2 regions of the Planococcus sp. FY231025 genome follow, and region 2 is predicted to be linked to the other one. Evidence: riboswitches for the same ligand, from Rfam matches in the RefSeq annotation. Region 2 holds a riboswitch; the other holds the start of a gene.
The links. A riboswitch is a leader RNA that binds a small molecule or an ion and turns the genes downstream of it on or off. The one in region 2 is predicted to bind preQ1.
Positions count from the first base shown of each region.

Region 1: it holds a riboswitch for preQ1, as region 2 does, so the genes downstream of both, queF (preQ(1) synthase) here and queC (7-cyano-7-deazaguanine synthase QueC) in region 2, are expected to answer to the same signal.

Region 1 covers NZ_JBQJJG010000014.1:54,324-58,535, forward strand. Annotated here, with positions in the region: gene ACTL32_RS17685 (endonuclease/exonuclease/phosphatase family protein) at 140-997, shown strand; gene queF (preQ(1) synthase) at 1,070-1,564, opposite strand; PreQ1 riboswitch class I at 1,660-1,707, opposite strand; gene ACTL32_RS17695 (cytochrome P450) at 1,884-3,143, shown strand; gene ACTL32_RS17700 (phosphotransferase family protein) at 3,223-4,158, shown strand.
Region 2 covers NZ_JBQJJG010000005.1:113,527-117,738, reverse strand. Annotated here, with positions in the region: gene ACTL32_RS06955 (M1 family metallopeptidase) at 1-1,094, opposite strand, end outside; gene ACTL32_RS06950 (kinase) at 1,091-1,705, opposite strand; PreQ1 riboswitch class I at 1,838-1,881, shown strand; gene queC (7-cyano-7-deazaguanine synthase QueC) at 1,889-2,554, shown strand; gene queD (6-carboxytetrahydropterin synthase QueD) at 2,551-2,976, shown strand; gene queE (7-carboxy-7-deazaguanine synthase QueE) at 2,988-3,680, shown strand.

The sequences.
Region 1 (4,212 bases), on a different contig from region 2:
CCAAAGCCCATTTTGGCTGCTTTTATTTTTTTAAGAAAAAAGGGCTAAACAGAAGCGTTTTTGAGGCTTTTTTGCTACAATCAATGCATCAAAGACCCTCAAGCCTCGGATTATTGCCAGTCATGAAGGAGAGGTTCAAATGGAAGACAGCAGCATACCGCCCACGGTGCCCCTTAAAGTCATGTCGTTCAATGTAGCCCACGGCCTCGGGATGGACAATAAAGTCGATCTTGAAAAAACAGCGCGTGTCATCGAACAAGCACAGCCGGATATCGTCGGTTTGCAGGAAGTCGACCGATGCTTTACGGCGCGCAGTTCATTCTGCGACCAGGTCAGCTGGTTTGAAAAACGCTTGGGCATGAATGCCGCATTCGGCCCGAATCTGGATTTGGAGCCGTTGGACCCGGCCATGCCAAGACGCCAGTACGGCAATGCCATTTTAAGCAAGTATCCGATCCAGCACACGGAAAACCATCTGATGGTGAACATCGACGGACCTGGAGCGGCAGGTGAACAGCGGGGGATGCTGGAAGCCGTTATTCAGGTAAAAGGGGCTTTTGTTCATTTCTTCTGTACGCATCTGTCATTGGAAGAAGAAGAGCTTCAAGTGAACGTTCAGCAGATTCTGGAGATTGCGGAAAAAAGCCGATTCCCTCAGATTCTCGCGGGCGATTTCAATGCGGTGCCTGAAAACCGGCACATCCAGCGATTAAGCAGCCGGTTCCATGATGTTTTTTCGGATTTGGGGAAAGGGGATGCCTTCACATACCCGACACCGGTTCAAACGGTTTCAGAAAAAGAGGATGTGAAGCCGATGGCACGGATCGATTACGTGTTTGCCGGCCAGGAAGTCCAAGCAGAAAGAGCTTCTGTGATTAAGACGGACGCATCCGACCACCTGCCGATTGTCGCAGAACTGGTTTTGAAAAAACCTGCAGACAACAAAGGGCAGGGCTTTAAGACAGAATTCGGAGTTGTTCCTACCGCTGTAACATGAAGAAGCACTTATTCTATTCGGTACCTGAAAAAATAAAGCCGGCCGCAAATTCATGCGGCCGGCTTTTCTGATTCAGCGGTTCGTGATCGTTTCCGGATTCATGTCGTGGTTCATCATCCGATACGACGCCATTTCTTCGTATTTCGTGCCGGGTTTCCCGTAATTCGTGTAAGGGTCAATCGACAAGCCGCCGCGCGGAGTGAATTTGCCCCACACTTCGATGTAGCGCGGTTCAAGCAATTTGATCAAATCGTTCATGATGATGTTGACCACGTCTTCGTGGAAATCGCCGTGGTTGCGGAAGCTGAATAGGTATAATTTCAGCGACTTGCTTTCCACCAATTTCTTGTCGGGAATAAAGCTCAAGTAAATTGTTGCGAAATCCGGCTGTCCCGTCTGCGGGCAAAGGGAAGTGAATTCCGGGCAATTAAACTTCACGAAATAATCGCGTGTATGCAGATTATCAATCGCTTCCAGAATATCCGGATCGTATTCGAATTTATACTTTGTGTTTTGATTGCCGAGAAGCGACAAGTGGTCCAGTGTGTCTTCGTTTCTTCCTGCCATAAAAAAGGCCTCCTTCAAGTATCCGACTTAAGAGAGGCCTATAAAAAACGGAAAAAGAAAAAGCCGAATCGCATGTGGATTTGGCTGAGTTTCGTCAATCCATAGTTTTTTATAGAGGGTGAAATGCTATGAACCTCTCCCGTCGCCGGGTTATTAAATTCTTTCAACCTAACTCATAGTAAAAGACTTTTGATTGGCTGTCAAATCCTTCTTTCCTCCGCTGCTATAGCGGCCTGCACCATATCCCCTTCCTTGTTTGAGAGAATTCGCCTAAGGGTAAGTTAGGAAGAAAAGCCCGGCACAAGGAGGCGTTCCGGAGATGGCACCAATTAAGCCGATTCCCCAGGAAAAAGGGGCGGACCATATACTTGCTTTGTTAACGGAAGGATATTTGTTCATACCCAACCGGTCGCGGAAGTTTGGGTCGGGTGTCTTCCAGACGCGCCTGCTCGGACAGAAGGTGATTTGCATGGCCGGTGAAGAAGCGGCTGCCCTTTTTTATGATGAAAGCAAATTCCGCCGAAAAGGAGCGGTGCCGAAGCGCATCCAAAGGAGCCTTTTCGGGGAAAAGGCCATCCAGACCTTGGATGATGGCGAGCATAAGCACCGGAAAGCCCTTTTCATGTCTTTGATGTCGCCGGCCCAGTTGCTGGCCTTGAACATTTACGTAACGGAAGAGTGGGAGGCGGCTGCCCGGGAATGGGAAAAGCAGGAGACCATGGAATTTTTTAAAGAAGCGGAGCATCTGATGATGCGGGTGGCCTGCCGCTTTGCAGGCGTGCCGCTGAAAAAAGAAGAAGTGGAATCGCGGGCAAGGGATATGGGGGCCATGATTGATGCCTTCGGCGGAATGGGTCCGCGCTACTGGAAAGGCCGTACTGCACGTGACAATTCTGAAGAATGGATAGAAAAGATGGTCAAAGGGGTCCGGAGAGGGCTATTGCCGGCGATACCGGGGACAGCGCTTTTCGAAATGTCCTGGTACAAGCAGCCGGATGGCAAAAAATTGCCGAGCCGGCTTGCGGCGGTCGAAATCTTGAATATCATCCGTCCGATTGTAGCAATCGGGCGCTACGTCACATTCGGTGCTGTAGCCATGCATGAACATCCTGAAACCCGTTCGGCGCTTTCAGACGGCCCCACGGATTTCAGTACCTGGTTCGCGCAGGAAGTCCGGCGCTATTATCCGTTCGGCCCTTTTACGGGAGCAAGAGTGCGGAAGGATTTCATCTGGAAGGATTACGAATTCAAAAAAGGCACGCTTGTACTTTTGGATTTATACGGAACGAACCACCACCCAGATCTCTGGGAGGAGCCGGAAGTATTCAAGCCGGAGCGGTTCAACGGTTGGAGCGGCAGCCCGTTCAGCTTCATTCCGCAAGGCGGGGGTGAATATGAAATGGGGCATCGCTGTGCAGGCGAATGGGTGACGGTCGAAGCGATGAAAGCAAGCTTCGATTTCATCGCGCGAAAGTTAGATTATGACGTCCCTCCGCAAAATTTGCAGCATAGCCTTGTGCGCATGCCCAGCATTCCGAAAAGCCGCTTTATCATCCAGAACATCCGGCTCATCGACTAACAGCAGTTTGCCTTCCGCTTCCAATGCGGAAGGCGACTTTTTTAAGCCGCGATTAGGAAGCAGGAAAGGGCGGAGAACTATGGCAGAAGAAAAGATGGTGCAGCTGCCCAAAAAGACGGCTGCCTGGATAGAAGAGGCACTGGGCGGCACGCGCCGCATATCAGGAGCCGTTGCCTTGCGCGGCAGCACATCCTCAGATGTTTATGAAATCGAAACAGTAGGAGAAGAAGGGCGGTCGGGGTATGTATTGCGGCTGTTTTCGAAAACGGATTGGCTGGCCATAGAGCCCGACCTGGCCAGGCACGAAGCGGCCAGTCTAGAAATGGCGCAGCAAACCGGCTTGCCTGTTCCGCAATTGGTCGCTTTTGAAGAAACCGGAGACCCGTGCGGACTGCCGGCTGTCCTTATGACCAAATTGCCGGGAACGCCCGTACTAAAGTCTGAAAATGAAACCGATTGGCTTGAAACGATGGCGGCGGCCCTGGCAGAGATTCACCGGAACGAGGCGGATGGGTTCGCATGGGAGTATTTTTCATATAACAATGCGCTGACTCTCGACCGGCCCGTGTGGTCTCGCCATCCCGATGAATGGATGCGGGCCTTTTTTATCGTCGCCGGCGTCCGGCCGGAAGCAAAAGAACATTTCATTCACCGGGATTTTCATCCGGCAAATCTGCTTTGGTCTGATGGCCGAATCAGCGGGATTGTGGACTGGATCAATGCCTGCATAGGGCCGACCGGCATCGATGTGGGGCATTGCCGCCTCAATTTAGCCCAATTGCACGGCGTTTCGACAGCAGACTGCTTTTTGGCAGCTTATCAAAAAATCGCAGGAGAACAGTTCGAATACCATCCTTACTGGGATTTACTGGCGCTGACCGATGGATTGGACGGACCGCCAGCTGTCTATGCCGGCTGGCAAGCTTTCGGCATGACAGGACTGACCGATGAATTGATGCGCCACCGGCTGGATGAGTATTTGCTCAGCCTGCTTGACCGGTTCGACGAACGTTGAAGCTCAGCAGGAGCCAGGTTTGATTTCGCTGAAAAAGGAAATATACAGAACAAG
Region 2 (4,212 bases):
TATTCTTCGTCCCCGTAATAATCCGACAGGAACAGTGAAGCAGCGAATTCCGTGATGCTTTCGTCAACCCACGCATCCTCAAACGGATCATTGCCGACGATGTAATAAAACCATTGGTGTGCGATTTCGTGGACCAGCACGGAATCCAGGGCATCCCAAGTGGTTGCAACTTCAATGATGTTCGGGTATTCCATATAGCCGTCATTTCCGATGATATCGAGTTCCGGGAACGGATTGTCACCGATCCGTTCTTCGAAAAACACGTAAGCCGCTTCCGCCATGACCGCCGACTCCTCCAGAAGCTCCGGATCGTCCGGCATGAACAAGCGGAGCTCGGCTCCTTCAACAGAAACCGTTTCATGGATCCACTCTTCCGGGTCCATCAGCGCGAGATAGAAATCTTTGATGCGGTCCCCCTCGAGTGTCCCTGAAACGGATGGCTGCACTTCGCCGTCAGTGGCAGAACTCGCGACCAAATACTCCCGGGGCAATTGATAGTCTATCCGGAAGTCCCCGAATCCGGTATGGTAGGATTCGCCGTCCATGTCAAACGGTTCGATATCCCAGCCATTGTCGAACTGGGCAAGCATCGGATACCACTGCGCCAAAAAGAAATTGTTGCCGTCCTGGGACAGCCGCATGCCGTTTTCCGGCAGCGTCAGTGAATAAACCACTTCGATGGTTTCTTTCTCTCCTGGCTCAAGCGGCTCCGCGAGCTCCACCAGCAGCTCGTTGTTTTCAAGCGTGTATTCTCCCTCTTCGCCCCCGACTTTTATGGAGCCGATAGCCGTTTCGGCAGCTTCCTGCGGCAAGTCCGCCGTTTCATCGGAATTCAGGGCATTGGGCACAAAATAGAACCCGATGTCTTCGAACGGCCCCTCCGTTTCATTGGCAACTTCTATGACGGTGCTGATCCCGAATTCATCCGCTTCATTGAGGGACAGTTCGATCTCGTAAGTTGCACTGGCGCCCATAGCGGTGTTTCCGTTTTCACCTTCTCCGTTTTCCTTGAAATAGAAATACCAGACGGTTAATGTAATGATTGCGGCAATTGCCGCGGCTATAACGATCCAAATCCTGCTGCTGATCTTCATGTTGTCTCTCCTATCTCTCGACCGCTTTGAATAACCCAATCCGCCCGCTCTTTCGGCCTTACGGTTTCTTCATAATACTGCTCCGCTGCCCAGTACCTGTCGGCCAGTTTCCTGCTATTTCGCTTTGCTGCTTCGGATTCCCGCTCGAATCGCTGTTCTTTGGGACAATCCAAGTAGAAGACGGCGTCAAAATTAGGCCGCCATTCCGGCCGTTGAAGAAATACGCCTTCAATCAGGACAATCCCGGTTGCCGGAAGCCGAATTTTCTTGCTTACATGACTGTCCGAGCCGGCATTATAAAAAGCAAGACTGATTTCCGTTTCAGTTTTCAGTTTGCCTAAGAACTGTTCTTGAAGGGTTTCGATTTCCCATTGCATAAAATAATATTCCTGCCACTCAGCGCGGCCGGTTCCGTACCGCCGCTTTCGTTCGACGATCAAGTCATCGATATGGAACAGTTTATAAGGTACGTTCTGCACCGATAAATATTCCGCCATCCTGTCCGACAAAGTCGTTTTGCCGGAGCGGCTAAGCCCATCGATGGCGATGATGGTTCGGCTTTCCGGCTGCCTTGCCCATATTTCATCCAGAGCTGCTTTCACTTTTTCCATGTCGTCCTTTTCCAGCCTTCCATAATGTACTCCTGTACTTGATTCGACAAAAGCGCTGCTTTCCCTTTAGCAATGGATGAAACAGCCGTACCATTTTTATGCAGCCCTATGGTATTATTAACGATGTTCTGAAAAAAAGAGGTTCGCAAACTCCCTCTCTAAAAAACTAAGGAGATGTTTCACTTGAAAAAAGAAAAAGCGGTTGTCGTTTTCAGCGGCGGCCAAGACAGTACAACTTGCCTGTTTTGGGCAATAGAAAACTTCAGCGAAGTAGCGACTGTGACATTCGATTACGGACAGCGCCATTCAGCTGAAATCCAATGCGCACGAAAAATCGCCGATGAACTCGGTGTTTCATTCAAAGTGCTCGACATGACCTTGATCAACCAACTATCAGCGAATGCGCTGACGCGCGACGACATCGAAGTTTCCGCTAAAGAAGGTGAATTGCCTTCAACATTCGTTCCCGGCAGAAACCATCTTTTCCTATCGTTTGCAGCGGTATATGCCGATGCCATTGGGGCCCGCCATCTGGTAACAGGTGTCAGCCAGACCGATTTCAGCGGCTATCCCGATTGCCGGGACACGTTTATCCGGTCGCTGAACGTGACATTGAATCTGGCTATGGACAAGCAATTCATCATCCACACACCGCTTATGTGGCTGGATAAATCCCAAGTCTGGGCCCTTTCCGATCAGCTTGGCGCATTGGACTTTGTGCAGGAGAAGACTTTGACCTGCTATAACGGCATTTCAAGCACAGGCTGCGGCGAATGTCCGGCGTGCGTTTTGCGCAACGAAGGGCTGGCCGAATATAAAACACGGAAAGCTGCAGGTGAGCCTTTATGATGCAGCAATTCTATCCTTCCGTCCCGCATGATTACCGGTTCGAGCTGAACAAGGACCTGAACTTCTCAGCTGCGCATTTCATCCCGAGCGAAGACGCCGGCCTGTGCCAGGAAATGCACGGCCACACCTATTTCGTCAATGTGACGATCGGCGGCAATGAACTCGATGCGACCGGATTTTTGATTGACTTTAAAAAGCTCAAACGGGCAATCCATAAAAAATACGACCATTCGGTGCTGAACAACCATCCTGAATTTGAAAACAAGTTTCCGACAACCGAGTTGCTGGCCGAGCAGATCTGGCACAGCATCCAAGGGCTCCTGAAAGCGACGGACAACCGGCCGGACTGCCTTCAAATCATCGTACGCGAAACGCCGACAAGCTATGTCGTCTACCGTCCGCGCAAGGAGGGCCTCCAGTGAAGATACCGGTAATGGAAGTGTTCGGCCCAACAATCCAAGGCGAAGGCATGGTCATGGGACAGAAAACAATGTTCGTGCGCACAGCCGGATGTGATTATTCCTGCTCTTGGTGCGATTCCAAATTCACTTGGGACGGCACCGGCACGAGCGTCTCGAAAAAGCCTGAACAAATCATAGAAGAATTGAAAGCAATCGGCGGCGGCGCTTTTTCGCACGTCACGATTTCCGGCGGCAATCCGGCACTCCATAAAGGCATCGGCCGATTGGTCGAGCTTTGCCATGAAAACGGCTGGAAAGTCGGCGTGGAAACGCAGGGTTCGTTTTGGCAGGACTGGATGCGCGAGATTGATGACATCACCTTATCGCCGAAGCCCCCAAGTTCCGGCATGCAGACCGATTTCACGAAACTCGATTACTTCATTGAAAACTTGGCCGATGCCAATGCGACTTTAAAAGTTGTCATATTCGACGAAGAAGATTTCAAATATGCAGAAGATCTCCACCTGCGCTATCCGGCAGTCCCTTTCTTTTTGCAGACGGGCAACAGCGACACCGCTACAACGGACGACGCCCGGTTGACTGCATCGTTATTGGAACGCTACGAATGGCTGATCGATCTGGCTGTCCGCTCCCATATTATGAATGATGCCAAAGTGCTCCCGCAGCTTCATACCCTGGTTTGGGGCAATAAACGCGGCGTCTAAATAAAAATGAACTTTTTACCCCGCTTTGGGCATGGCTCCCGCTATGAGCCGGGAAAAACACCCGTCTCATAGCTTCGCCCGGCCCGTGGACGCGCCGGCGCTGGTTTCGCTCTTTAAAAGCTGGTAACTTTATCCGTTTTAACAGTGCTAACTGAGATATGGAGCAAAACAGCGGAGAAAACCGTACTGCTCCTGCGCAAGCTCGTCGCAAAGACTTGCCCTCGCAGGCTTCGGGTAAGTCTTGCCTGCGGGACAGCGAGACAGCCGAGACCCCGCAGGGAATGGTTGAGCAAATGGAATTTGCTCAACCATTTGCGACGAAGCTAGCGAAGCGATGCAGGAGCACAAGGTTTTCGAAGCGACTGAGGAGGCTTGGCGCTCGCCAGCGGCAAAGAGATGGCTCTAAGGAAGTTTGAGCCATCTCTTTGCGACGAGCGCATAGCGCGCAGGAGCACAGGGGTTTTACGAAGCTGCTTTGCGAAATATCGATTAAGAGACAAGTATTTTATTTCTTTCTCAACAAGCTAAAAAA